Regions from separate parts of the Lactobacillus sp. B4007 genome, predicted to be linked through region 2. Evidence: riboswitches for the same ligand, from Rfam matches in the RefSeq annotation. Region 2 holds a riboswitch; the other holds the start of a gene.
The links. Region 2 has a riboswitch for thiamine pyrophosphate ahead of J3U54_RS07125 (ATP-binding cassette domain-containing protein). Riboswitches for the same ligand answer to the same signal wherever they lie in the genome.
Positions count from the first base shown of each region.

Region 1: another riboswitch for thiamine pyrophosphate. It lies ahead of thiM (hydroxyethylthiazole kinase); the one in region 2 lies ahead of J3U54_RS07125 (ATP-binding cassette domain-containing protein).

Region 1 is NZ_JAFNPA010000001.1:498,182-505,550, forward strand. Features, by position in the region: gene J3U54_RS02370 (DUF871 domain-containing protein) at 1-848, shown strand, start outside; gene J3U54_RS02375 (PTS lactose/cellobiose transporter subunit IIA) at 861-1,196, shown strand; gene J3U54_RS02380 (alpha-L-fucosidase) at 1,262-2,491, shown strand; gene tenA (thiaminase II) at 2,616-3,278, opposite strand; TPP riboswitch at 3,406-3,507, shown strand; gene thiM (hydroxyethylthiazole kinase) at 3,582-4,370, shown strand; gene thiD (bifunctional hydroxymethylpyrimidine kinase/phosphomethylpyrimidine kinase) at 4,385-5,194, shown strand; gene thiE (thiamine phosphate synthase) at 5,201-5,860, shown strand; gene J3U54_RS02405 (hypothetical protein) at 5,975-6,832, opposite strand; gene J3U54_RS02410 (LiaF transmembrane domain-containing protein) at 6,825-7,369, opposite strand, start outside.
Region 2 is NZ_JAFNPA010000004.1:44,480-51,848, reverse strand. Features, by position in the region: gene J3U54_RS07150 (iron-sulfur cluster biosynthesis family protein) at 208-564, opposite strand; gene J3U54_RS07145 (SLC13 family permease) at 776-1,876, shown strand; gene J3U54_RS07140 (LemA family protein) at 1,984-2,553, shown strand; gene htpX (zinc metalloprotease HtpX) at 2,570-3,466, shown strand; gene J3U54_RS07130 (AraC family transcriptional regulator) at 3,524-4,462, opposite strand; TPP riboswitch at 4,630-4,720, shown strand; gene J3U54_RS07125 (ATP-binding cassette domain-containing protein) at 4,757-6,124, shown strand; gene J3U54_RS07120 (energy-coupling factor transporter transmembrane component T family protein) at 6,133-6,786, shown strand; gene J3U54_RS07115 (glycoside hydrolase family 32 protein) at 6,841-7,369, opposite strand, start outside.

The DNA.
Region 1 (7,369 bases), on a different contig from region 2:
CTTTTTTTAAAAAACTAGGTGCCGACATCGTACGATTAGATTCAAATTTCGATGGTATGCCAGAGTCAATTATGACTTATAATTCCGAGAACTTAACGATTGAGGTCAATATTAGTAATGATACTGGCAATATTGCGAATATTCTCACTTACCGACCGCTTAAGGACAAAATTATCGGTTGTCATAATTTTTATCCGCAACGATACACGGGACTAGATACAGATTATTTTTTAAAGACTACGCGGAAATATCATGACCTAGGTTTGCGGACAGCCGCTTTTATCTCATCAAACCATGGTGCAATTGGACCGCATCCCTATAATGCTGGTTTACCAACGTTAGAAATCCACCGCGGTTTACCCCTTGAAAAACAGGCGCAGTATTTAATTAATACCCAGCTAATTGATGACATTATTATTGGGAATGCGTTTGCCAGTGATGACGAATTAGTTAAAGTGGCCAACTTGGAGGCAAAAATACCACAGTTTTTTGTCAAGTTTGCCTCTAACGCAACCGCTTTGGAAAAAGAAATTGTCTTAGCTAATTTGCACTTTAACCGGGGAGATATCAATAGCTATGCGATTCGTTCAACCTTCGTTAAGCTGAAATATAATAAACGCGACATACCGGTCAACAACCCTGTTAACACTTTGACCCGGGGAATGATTACAATTGGCAATAATGACTTTGACCAGTACAAGGGCGAACTTAACATTGTCAAGCAGGAAATGGACAACCATGACCACCGCAAAAATGTTGTTGCGCAAATTGTCCCTAGTGATTTGCAGTTTATTGCTTTCATTCAGCCATGGGACAAATTTAAGTTTATTGATGTAGATAATTATTAAAGAAAGGCCGCTATGGAAGGTTTAGAAGAAATTAGTTTTGAAATTATTAGTCACTCGGGGCAAGCAAAAGCAGAAATTATGGAGGCAGTTACCTGCTCTAAGTCTGACGCTAAAGACCCTGAGCCATTGCTGAAAGACGCCAAAGAAGAACTAAAGCAGGCGCAAAACTTACACTTAAAGGTTTTAGCTGATTTTGCTAAAACTGGTAATAACAAAATTGACCCGTTATATATGCATGCTGAAGATCAAATGATTACAGCAGAAAGTTTTTTAGACTTTGCCACCGAGTTGATTAAGACCAACCAAGAATTGGTCAAATTGCGGCAAGAAGTAGCTAAAAAACAGTAATTTTTCGTTTAAAGTTAGTAGCAATTGACCAGATGATAATATAAGCAATTGAAAGTATACAGATAATGAAGATAGAAACAAAAATTAGCAATTTTGAAAAAATGGGGATTGGCCTTTTCGTCCATTGGGGACTCTACTCTAAATTTGCCAAGGGCGAATGGTCACAGAACATCTTAAATATTTCGACCTATCAGGCGGCGTTTAATGAATTCAACCCAAAAGAAGAAAATATTCGCAGCTTAGTTAGACTAGCTAAGAAGTGCGGCTTTAAGTATATTGTTCTTACTGCCAAACATCATGATGGCTTTTACCTCTTTGATACCAAGAATATTAATAACTTTGACAGCGTCCATACCCCATTTCACAAAGATGTTATCAAGATTTTTACCGATGAATGCCACCGGCAAAAGATTGCTCCCTTTATCTATTACGCTACTTATGATTGGAATAACGTTAAGTACCGCGACGACTTTAACGGCTATTTAGCCGAAATGCGTCAACTAATTAAACTTTTATGCACTAATTACGGCGAAATTGGTGGTTTCTGGTTCGATGGTAATTGGGATAAGCCACATGCAGATTGGCAAGAAGATTTGCTTTACCAAGAAATTCGGCAATTACAACCTAATGCCATTATTACCAATAATACCGGACTAGAAAAACAAGGCGTAACGGAAGGTCGAGAAGTTGACGTATTAACATTTGAGCGTGGCAATCCAACTGCAATTAAGCATGTTCAAAACCAACGCTATTTAGCCGCTGAAACTTCGCTAACACTCAATAAACACTGGGGCAATGCCCAAAATGACCTTAATTATCTTTCTGGGCACCAGTTAATTGAGCAAATTTGCCGGACGCGCAAGGTCGGCGCTAACTTATTAATTAATGTTGGACCAGAATTTGATGGTTCACTGAATATCCACTGTCGTTCACTAATCGAACTAGTTGGTCAATGGATGGCTATCAACCATGAAGCAATTTACCATACCAATAATTATGAGCATTCAACCTACTCCACTATTTCTAATGACCATGATTTTATTAAAGGTAATTACTTATTTGTTGATGACCTAGGAAATATTGGCAACAGCAACGTCGTTCTAGGTGGCGAACAGGCACGTGAATTAGTTTTCACTAATTTTGCAAAACAAAAAATTGACCATATCGCTTGGCTAGACAACCAAGAGCCATTAGCATTTAAACAAGATCAAACAGCTAACACACTTAAAATTGCTGCCGATGGCTTTGAATATGGCACTAATTTAGTCGAGCGCGTGGCCAAAATCTATTATTAAGAACTCTCTTACTATATTTTTCGTTCAAATCAAGCGCTAATTATTATGCGCTCTCCAAGCTTAGCTTTGCTATTTGTAGTGAAGCTAGGCTTTTTTAATTAAAAAAATTCTTTAAGGCAGAAAACTATTGCCACTGCTCTTGCTCATACGCCATTTGCCAAAACCGGCATTCATAATAGCTGCTGCGCACAAAGGCTTTCTGCATCTGCCCACGCTCTCGTTCTGAAGCTTGCGCAGCTAAGTCATTGGTCAACTTTAACATGCGACTAACATTGACGTCATACCAGTCGCTATCATAGGTCTCGATCCATTTCTGGTAAAGTGCAACCGGTGAACCCGTTTGCGCCAATGCTTGACCAATTTCCTGGTAAAGCCAGTAGCAAGGCAAAATGGCACAGACACAAGGTACAAGGCCATCTTTTTCAAGCGTTTTAAACAGATGATTGACATAGGCATACGCCGTTGGCGCTGCGTCAGTTTCTTTAATCTCATTGGATGTGACTTTTAATTCCGCTAAAAAATGTTGCTGCATCGTTATTTCACATTCTTGCAAATCTTGGGCACCTGCCAGCAAGAATCGTTGCACTTCTTGACTAGTAGTTTTCTTTGCCATTAGCCGGTGAATTTTGCTAAATTCAGCTAAATAGTACCTGTCTTGCAATAAGTAAAACCGAAAAGTAGCCAATGGCAATTGGCCACTTTGCAGCTCTTTAACAAAGGGCTGCTCCATGCTTTTTTTCCACAGATCCTTTGCCGCATAACGCAATTGTGCCGTAAATTCAGTCATTATTATCTCCCTCGCCCAATTAATAGTTGCGTGTTTTTTAGTAGTTAGTTTACCTTAGTCGAGTCACTGCAGCAATTCGGTTAAATTAGTTATTGTCTTGCCCAGCAAAAGTAGCTATAATTGAAACCGATAACACGAGGGGTGCCTTTTTGAAGGCTGAGATGGCGGATAGCCAGACCCTTTGAACCTGTAAGCTAATTCTTGCGTAGGAACGTGTCAAAATCCACTTATGCTTTGACACAAATATGTCAAAGCTTTTTTATTGACCTGAAATCGGCGCAGGAGATTTTTAAAGGAGAGATTATGAAACTAGATCTGTTAGCTAAATTACGTGAAACTAATCCAATTGTCCTTAATGCCGCCAATTTTGTGACCGTTCAAGATGTCGCTAACGGCTTAAATGCGCTGGGTGCCTCGCCTATCATGAGTAAGGAAATTGCTGAGGTCGAAGAAATGGTTCAGATGGCATCAAGCATTGCCATCAACCTCGGGACTTTGACTAAATTGCAAATTATGCAAATGAAAGAAATGGGGCTACTTGCCGCGCAAGCTCAAAAACCGGTTGTCCTTGATCCCGTTGCCGTTGGCGCAGTCAATTACCGCCTGCAAACCGCACAAAAATTGCTAGAAGCTTTCCCAGCTACAATCATTCGTGGTAACGCTGGTGAAATTGCCGCTTTAGGTGGTTTTGCCTGGAATGCCAAAGGTATTGATGCGGGTTCAGGCAGTGGCGATCTTGACGAAATTACGCGTAAAACTGCGCAAAAATTGCATTGTACAATTATTGCCAGTGGCGTAACAGACACAATTAGCGATGGCCAAAATATCGCTCATGTTTACAATGGTACCCCGCTATTTCAGGCACACGTTGGTTCAGGTGACATGCTCTCAAGCATTGTTGCCGCCTTTGCGGCCGTCTGCGATAATTCTTTTGAAGCTGCGCAAACAGCTTGCCTAGTTTTTGCAGCTACTGGAGAATTGCTCGTTAATGATCATCCTGAAGTAGGCCCTGGAACATTTAGCATGTATTTGATGGATTATTTAGCTAAAGTCAAAGAAACCGAGATTACAGCTATTGCTAAATTTGATTAAGGAGGTTAGCAATAATGACAGAAGAACTAAATTCATTTCCCCAAGTTTTGACCATTGCTGGGACTGATTCCGGTGGTGGAGCCGGAATTATGGCGGATCTAAAAACTTTTCAGATGCAACATGTTTTTGGGACAGCGGTGGTTGTAGCTGTGACTGCCCAAAATACGCTCGGAGTCCAAGACTCGTTTTTATTACCACTTGAAATGGTCGATGCCCAATTTGCGTCATTAGCCTCAGACTTTAAGATTAAGGCTTGTAAAACGGGTATGTTGGGAGATGCAGCGCACGTCCATCAAGTAGCTCTTAATCTGCAAAAATATGACTTTGGTCCGGTAACCATCGACCCAGTTATGGTGGCTAAAGGCGGAGCACCTCTTCTTAGCCAAGATGCTATTGCCACCGTTAAAAATGAACTATTGCCGCTAGCTAACCTCATTACGCCTAACTTGCCTGAAGCAGAAGCTCTTACCGGAATTAAGGCTACTAGTGAACAAGAATATCCCCAATTAGCACGAAGCTTGCAAAAAATGGGTGTAAAAAACGTGCTTATTAAAGGCGGACATTCTAACGCTGAAGTTGTGCGCGATTACGCTTTATTAGCAGATGGTACCGACTTTTGGGTTAGCAGTCCACGGACGCACACTAACAGGACTCACGGTACTGGTGATACTCTTGCAGCCGCCATTACTGCTCAATTAGCTCTGGGCCATACTCTCAGTGAAGCAATTAAAATCGGCAAACAGTATGTCACCAAGGCGATTGAACAAACGATTCAGGTTGGTCACGGTCATGGACCACTTAATCATTGGGTTAAGGTAGATTAGGAGGAGATTATGGCTCAATTTAACGCAACACAATTAACCGCATATTTCGTCTGCGGGACACAAGACTTGCCAGCCGGAAAGACTTTACCTGAATTAGTCGAAGAAGCTTTAAAAGCAGGTATCACTGCTTATCAGTTTCGTGATAAAGGGCCAAAGTCAACGTTAAACGAAGATGACCGCTTACCAATGGCAAAAGAACTTCATGAACTTTGCCAAAAATTCCATGTTCCTTTCTTCGTTGATGATGATGTTAAACTTGCCCAGAAGGTTGGTGCCGAAGGAATTCATGTTGGACAAGACGATGAAGATATTTCCCGGGTAATAAAAGATGTGCAAGGAAAAATGATTGTCGGTTATTCTTGTTCAACAAGTGCTGAAATAAGTCTTGCGGATCATATTAGCGGAATTGATTATTACGGTAGTGGTCCCATCTTTGCTACTCAGTCTAAAGATGATGCTGATCCAGAAATTGGAATTGCTGGACTGACAAAATTGGTCCAACAAACTGACCGTCCAATTGTTGCAATTGGGGGTATTACAGAAAAAGATTTACCCCAAATTGCAAGCACTAAAGCTGCCGGCGCCGCTGTTATTTCAATGATTGCACAAAGCGATAATATTGCAGAAACTGTGGCCGCAATGCTAAACACTAATTGGCAGCATTAAAACTGCCCGCTATTTTAAGCACACAAAAACTCCGTTTATTAGCGGAGTTTTTTATTGATTTAATTTTAAATAATTAACTACTGTCTCATATTACTTTAGCCCTAATATTCTTATTTACACATTTTTTAAATAAGTTTCATAGACCGGACACAGTTCAAAGGCATAATTACGGTAAGTTCTAGTTGCCAACTTATCTGTTGAGTCAAATTCACCAGTTAAAGTCTGATATTTTGCTTGCGCCCAGCTTAATTGCCGTTGTTGTAAAAAATCTAGTAGTTCTGGTTTTACTGCTCCCATCCAGCCCCACGTTAATTCATGCGGATGATCTTCAAAGGTAAAAGAGTAGGCAGCAAGCTGATTTTTTACTCTTAAAACTAGTGGCGCATCTAGCAACTGATCGGCATAAATAACTTCTTGCCACCTTTCTAAAGAAAGATCAGCCACTGGGTTAGCCCGGTGATTTTCTTGGTAATCGGCATAACTTTGTCGCGCTAATTCCGCTAATTGTTCTGGACATTTTTTCAAAGCGGTCAGACTTAAGAGCTCAAAATCACTTGCAATTTTAATAGCTTTGGTCTGCTCTAAAGCTGAAGATAAAGGCATCTTGGGCATAACTGTGGTTCTAATTAAGTGAAAGCCATTGTCCTTGGCCAGAGTATTAAAGACTAGTTGCGGAGCATAATCATAAGTAATTAGGGCTTTCTTTTGCTTCTTGCGAGCAACTTGCTCTAGTTCTTCGATCATTTGCTGAAAGAGCCGTTCTTGTTCAGCTAAGGTTATTTTAGGTGAAAGATAAGCAGCAAAATTAAGAGCAGTTGGATGAAAGTCGTTAATCCAATAGGTGCTGGTCCCAATCGTTTTTCCCGCTAAAAAGTAATTTTGTTGATGTTGGGAAAATTTACCCACCATTTCTTTAATCATACGATCAGCGGCCACGTTTTTAAGTAGGTCTTTGCTCATCTCATTAAACATAATTAATCGTCACTTCACCAAATTTGCTTGATCCCTGCAAAAGCACTTTAGGACCACCGCCGGTAGAAGTACCATTGATTTCAACTTCACCAAAAACAGCTGCTAAATGATCTTCTATTCGCCAAGATAATGGCAGATAAATTACTACTTCACTCATTGAAGCATTCAGATTAATGACCACCGTATCACCAGCGACCTTAGCAGAATCAAGGTAAACATTAGTTTCACCTAAAGTAGAATTAATCGTCACACTTTCTAAATTTTGTGAATGAACGTAACGTGAGACCTCAGATAAACGCTGATTAATGACAATATTGCGGTCATTTTCATCTCTACTTCTAGAAGAAAAGTTATTACCTGTCGTTTTAAACTCACCATCTTCCCAGATTTGGTCATATTTATTCTGGTGATGATTAATGCGAAATAGCGTATCACGACGCCAACCTTTAGCAAAAATCAGGCATAAGCCAACATATACCAAACATGCAGCCAGTAATAAGGTCCACGGGACAATTTTAGTAATATGAAGCGGCCCAG
Region 2 (7,369 bases):
AGCATAAATCATTTTATAACATCGCCATATTTTTATAATACATTATATATTATTTTTAGCAAGCGCTTTCTATATTTTTTATAAATATTTTATATTAATGTATATAAAATATTAGCTGATCTAATTAACTAAAGAATTTTCTCCAAAAAAAAGACAATCAAAACTGATTGTCTCCAACAATGGATTTAAATACTATAACTATACTTTTTAATGTTTATTTATTGTCATTGCGCCGTCAATAACACCACTATCATCTGACAAGCTCATTGCTGCATTTTTCACATCAACAACTAGGTCATTGCCAAGATATTGCATTTCAGCAGGACTAGTGTAAATCTTAAGACCAGCATTGTTTTCAACTTCAATTGAGAAATCAGGATCCTGTTTATCCAAAATTACAAATTGGAAACGTGAGCCAGCAGCACAAGAACCGCCAACATCAGAGTACTTGTTTGAACCATCATTCAAAGATAGCAAAACAATTTGACCGTCTTCAACTTGGTTTTTTACTTTATCTGCAGCAGCAGATTTAATATTAACATTAACTGTTTCTGAATTACTCATAATAAAAATTCCTCCTAATCAATGCCTGTTTCCTCAAGTATAGGGTGGAACAAGTTCAGAAGTCAAAAGTTATGTTTATGGGCCCCTTTTATCCGCTATTTATTTTATGGTTTTTTTTCTATCCAAATATTTATATTGCGTATACAGGAAAAAAAGCTCAAAATGGATATAGCAACTATAGATGATTGTAACTTGTGAAAGGGGACATTTTATGACCGTCTTAAAAAAGATCTTTAGTGATAAAATTCTGCAAATTACCGTTGTGGTGACGGTAATCAGTCTTTTCTTTGCTAGACCTCGGCTGGCGGATATTAACTTACACACAATCTTTTCTGTCGCCGCGATGTTAATTATTATTCAAATTTATGCTTACCTGCATGTTCTCGATGTACTAGCTTACAAATTAACTAGTATTGCCGATAACATGCGCAAGCTCAATATCCTGTTTACGCTACTGGCGATTATTTCTGGGATGTTTTTGGGTAATGACATAACAGCGCTTACATTAATTCCCTTGTACTTAAACATTGCTAAAAGATGCGATTTACCGCAAATTCTACCAGTTACCTTAATCGGAATGGGAGCCAATATCGGGGCCGCATTTACTCCGTGGGGTAACCCACATAACATTTTTCTTGTTAGCAAATATTCCGTCACTGCATTAGAATTTTTCTCATGGTCACTGCCATACCTGCTTGCAGCTGTCGTGATTACTTTCATCATTTTTCACTTTATCCCACAGAAAAAAATTCCCGTTCAGGATATCAAACAGATTAATATCAGCATACGCCCAACTGTGATCACTACCGCAGTTTTTGCTTTATTCTTTTTGGGTGTTTTCAAAGTTATTAACGTTGCAATCCCAATGATTGTAGCAGCTATCTTAGCTTTAATAATTAATCCGCGCATTTTGTTAAAAATCGACTATGCCTTGCTGCTAACCTTTACTTGCTTCTTTATCTTTATTAGCGATATCCAGCAGATTCCAATGATTGTTACCCTGATTCACACCATGGTCAACTCTGAGACATCTACCTACTTTACTTCTATTATCTCTAGTCAAATCATTAGCAACGTTCCAGCAACCATTTTAGTCGGTAAGTTTACTACATTTGCCAAAGCCCTCTTTTTGGGATCAAATATCGGTGGCTTCGGTTCACCAATTGGTTCTATGGCCAATATGCTTGTTTTAAAAACTTTTACTCAAAATGCAACTGTTTCCCGCAGTGAATTTTTCAAAAAATGGCTATTAATGCAATACGCCGGTTTAATCATCTTGACACTAATTGGCTGGGCATTGATACTACTATAAAACTTAATAATTATTAAAGCTTTACCTGCAAATGCTGCTAAAGCTTTTTTTAATACTCAAGTTTAACTTTATCAGTTATAATTGAATAAACATAAGGAGGAAAAATTATGTCAAATTCAACTTGGTTAATAATAATTATTGCGATTATTGTTATCCTGCTCATCGCAATTTATATTGCAATCTATAACGGCTTACAAAAAGCTAAAGTTTACACTGACGAATCTTGGAGCCAGATTGATGTGCAATTAAAACGGCGCAATGATTTGATTCCTAATTTAGTTGAAACTACTAAGGGTTATGCCAAGCATGAAAGTGAAACTCTGGAAAGAGTTGTTCAATTGCGGAACCAGTTGACTGCTATTCCAAGTGATGATCATGCCCAAACGCTAAAGGTTTCTAACCAAATTTCTGATACTTTGAGATCAATCTTTGCTTTATCGGAAAATTATCCTGATTTAAAAGCTAACCAGAACTTTGCTCAACTGCAGGAAGAATTAACCAACACTGAAAATAAAATTGCTTATTCACGGCAACTTTACAATTCATCTGCAGCTCTTTACGATCAAAAGTTGTTAACTTTTCCTTCCAATATCGTTGCTAATATCCACGGATTCCGCAAAGTTGATTACTTACAAACGAGTGAAGCTGAAAAAGAAGTACCTAAAGTTAAATTTTAAGCAATAGGTCAATTTTATGTTATTTCAACAAATTGCCAGCAACAAACGCAAAACTACTGGCATCTTGATTTTATTCGTCATTATTCTCGCCTTAGTTGGTGCCGGATTAGGTTTTATCTGGGGCAATCGACCTTTATTAGGAGTAATTATTGCGCTTATTTTTAGTGCAATTTACATGTTAATTGTCTTGCCTAATCCCGCTAATATGGTTATGAGTCTAAATCATGCCCAAGAAATTCATGAACAAGATAACCCCGTTTTATGGCACGTTGTTCAAGATATGGCGCTAGTCGGCAAAGTACCAATGCCACGCGTTTTTATTATCAATGATCCTAGTCCTAATGCTTTTGCAACCGGCCGGGATCCAAACCATTCTGCAGTTGCCGTCACCCAGGGCTTACTTGACATGATGAATCGCGAGGAACTTGAGGGCGTTTTAGGTCACGAAATCTCACATATTAGAAATTATGACATCTTGGTTTCCACTATTGCAGCCGTACTGGTTGGCGTCATTTCATATTTATCAGGCATTGCTAGTCGCTATATTTGGTGGATTGATGATGATCGCGACAGTGATAACGATAATGGCAATACTATTGTCGTTATTTTCAAAATCGTGGCGATCATTTTTGTACTTATTTTAGGCCCTATTTGTGCCAGTCTTGCTCAGATGGCTTTATCACGCAACCGTGAATATTTAGCAGATGCTTCTTCAGTTGAGTTGACCCGTAATCCTCACGGTTTGATTTCTGCTTTGACAAAAATTGACGGTTCTGACCCCATGAAAGCTGCTGATCCAAGTAGTGCTGGCATGTATATCGAAGATCCGCTACGTAAGCGGCATGGTCTTACCCACTTATTCGACAGTCACCCGCCTACAAGTGACCGAATTAAACGTTTGGAAAAAATGTAACTTAAAAAGGAGCGCTCTGCAAAATAGTCCGCTCCTTTTTTGATAAAAATATTGCTCTTACTTTAAATTGATATTGGCCTGTCTAAACAGTTCTGCACGCATTTGTACCGGCGTTTCATGGTAATATTCATTAAATTTTTTGTAAAAGAACGATTTACCGTTATAACCGACCCGCGCAATGATTTCTTTAACCGAAATGTCAGGTCGAGCAAGCAAATTGCGTGCCTCCTGCATCCGGCGTTCATCAACATGTTCAACAAAGCTCTTACCAGTTTTTTGCTTAACTAAACTGGAAAAGTAATTCGGGTTGAGTCCAAAGTGTTCTGCTGTTTCATTTAAAGTAATATCAGTATAGTTTGCATCAATGTAACGTTCTAACGCCGTTTGCGCAAACTTATGTTGATTAGCTGGCGCTGTTTCCAAGTCTTGATTTCTAATTGCCGTAATCACAAGTATTCGCAATTCTGCGGCAATAATACTGCGCGTAAAAAGATTGTGGTTTAAATATTCATCAATAACTTTTTTCATTAACTGACTCGGGCGCGACATTTGTGAGCAGCGCAAACTTAATAGTCTCTTAGTTTTGAGGATCTGAACAAGCTGTTCGGCTACTTTTTGTTCACGTGAATTGAGCGTTGTTTTTTCTCCCAAAAAATCAGCGCAATTAACCTTTGAACTAAATTCTAATTTGACCAAAAGATCATTTTTCCCTTGTTTTTCGACCTCATAGCCACATTTTTCTTGCAAAAACAGCAAATTACCCGCTTTTAAAGTTAAGTTTTGTCCGTTAATTTTAGTTTTTGCCATGCCTTCAGCTTCGTACAAAATTGTGGGATTGCTGGTTTGGTACCGGTGAATGCCCGTATTATGATTTTCAAGGTAAACCCTAAACAGGTTAAAGGCCTTGTTTCCGGGCTTTAGCCGGACTTCATTCGTATCCACATTAGTTGAATCCAATACACTTGCCAAATATTGTTCTAGCTTAACTGCTGCCATGATGTCACCTTCTAATTAGTAATTTATTTTCATAATTTTATTATATAGCAAAAAGCGCCGCTATTTATATGTTTTTAATATCTGTGATAGAAGTTGAGCCTTAAGTGCTATTAACGACGCCTAATTTGCCGCAACTAGACAAGAAAATTGCTTTTATGTATAATTGACCTGAAATATTGGGGTGCCATCTTGGCTGAGAATATACCCACTGAACCTGCTATGGATAATGCCAGCGAAGGGAAAAGCATCGAATTTTAACGTCGCCTGGCATTATGCCATGGCGACTTTTTTAGATTGGTTAAAAAATTGCTGAAAACTAAAAACCTTACTTTTTCATACGATGAAAAAAAGCCTATTTTGCAAGATGTTAATCTTAATATCCCGACGGGCAAATTTTCCTTATTAATCGGGCCAACAGGTTGCGGTAAATCGACGCTATTAAAAATTTTAGCTGGCCTTTATCCTAAATATGCTGGTAAAGTTAGTGGAACTATCGATCTTAATGGGCTTAAGAGTGCAATGATGTTTCAAAATGCTGGCGAGCAATTCACAATGGCAACACCGCGTGAAGAGATCATTTTTGCACTTGAAAACCTGGAAATTGACCGTGAGCACTACTCAAAACGATTGCAAAAAGCAACTTCTTTTGCCCAGATCGACCAGCTGCTTGATCAAAAAATCAATACTATGTCTGGCGGTGAGCAGCAACGAGTAGCTCTTGCTGTTTTAATTGCAATGGATGTCGATCTTTTTCTGCTTGATGAGCCTTTTGCAAGTTGCGACCCTGCTGCCCGCCAATTTTTAATTAAAAAGTTGGCTCATCTTCGTGACTTAGGAAAAACAATTATTCTAAGCGACCATGTTCTAGCCGATTATGAGGGTATTTGTGACTGTTTGTTTAAATTTACCGGTCACCAGGTTACTGCCTTAAGCACTGCCGAAAAAAAGCAGCTTCTTCGGCAAAATGACCACCACGAGCATTATTCTTTTGCCCTACCAACTAATGAAACAAGCTGCTTTGAACTTACTAATACCTTAATTAAGCAGAACCGGTTACTGCTAAAACAGGAGCACCTAAAGATTGTGGCAGGCAAAGCCACCCTAATCACTGGCCCTAATGGCGTGGGGAAAACATCGCTTTTCAATGCGCTAACCAAAATGCTCACATACACTGGTAGCTTGACTTACCGCCAAAAAGAAATTCGCAACTTACGCATGCGAAAATATTTGCGTCAAGTCGGGCAGATATTTCAAAGTGCAAGTGATCAATTTATTAACGTTTCCGTTGAAGATGAGCTTAACCTAAGTAAAAAAATGCGCACCAGCAACTTTTATTCTGATCAAAAAATTGCAAAAGAGGTGAAAGACCTTGATCTTGACCAGACACTAGACCAAGTCGTCTACTCACTTTCGGGCGGTCAACAAAAGAAATTACAAATTTTATTAATGCTAATTGCTGATCAAGACGTTTTATTAATTGATGAACCCTTAAGCGGCTTAGATCACGAATCGGCACAAAAAGTAATGGGTCTGTTGCGCGAAAGCCAGGAAAAAAGAGGGCAGACACTTCTGATTATCAGCCATGAACTAACTAATTTGGCAGATTGGTGCGATTACCACCTTGTATTTGACCAGCAACAATTAACATACGTAGACAAGTGAGGCTAGTTATGAATCCCAGTTTTAAATTCTTTGTCGCTTTAATTATTTCGGTTGAAATATCTTTTAAAACCAGTCTAATTACCAATGTGCTAATTATCGGCTTTTGCACGTGCTATTTACTTTACTGCCACATGAAAGTTAAAAATCTCCTATTAACTTTTACCGTGCCGTTAATTGCGGCCTTTACCGTGTTTGCCACACTCTACTGGTTTGCACCTCAGCCCAATTTAACCAACGCTTTAAGTCTTTCTAGCAGAATCTACGTCTATACGCTGACAATCTGCTGTGTCGCCCAAAAAACTAGTGCCGAAGAATTGGCACGTTCATTTGAACAGAATTTTCATTTACCTAGCAAATTCGCATACGGGGTCCTAGCAGCACTCAACATTATTCCACGCATGCAAACTGCCGTTAAACAAATTCGCACAGCGGCAATGATGCGTGGTGTTTATCTTAGTTTTTGGTCTCCCATTCTCTATTTTAAGGCTATCCTAGTCGCGCTTAATTCGGCCGAAAACTTGGCACAGGGAATGGAATCGCACGGCTTTCGCGAAGATGCCAAGCGCTCTGTCATCGTAGCTGTTCCCGTTAAACGCAGCGATTGGCTATGGGCTGCTGGTCTTTTATTAGCCACTAACGTTGCCTTATTTACATTAAAATAATAAAAGAGCAGCAGTGATGTTTTAACCACCACTGCTGCTCTTTTTAGCTAGAGTTTATTGCGCCAAAGTATAACCTTCGACTTTTGCCTTAATTCCTTTATCAGTGCTAAAGAAGATTTGCGGTTGATTCTCGGTATAATAACGCTCTGAAAAGACCAATTCACCATCATTTAAGAAGAACTCAATCGAACTCGTATCAATGAAGATATGCAGTTTTAAGCTTGCGCTAGTCTGGAGATTACCATAGCGTTTATCATCCCCATCAGGTTTATCAGCGCGGATAACCGTTACTTGCCCAGTTTTTTTATTCCAAGTTAATGAAACCAAATCTTGCTGTTTGCTCTCGAGCGTAAAACTAATTTCATTACCCGACCAAGATGACGTATTGGCTTCAAAAAGCAGTTCACAATGCTGCGGATCCGGCGTCGTGACCTCAAGGGATGTTACCACTCCCTCTTCAGCCATAATTTTTTCAGTTCGCAAACTCATTAATTCAGCAATCGGCTTCATATACAAATGACCAGAAGCATAACTTAATTCCCGCGGAACTGTCAGCGCACCCGACCAGCCGTCGGCTTGTTCC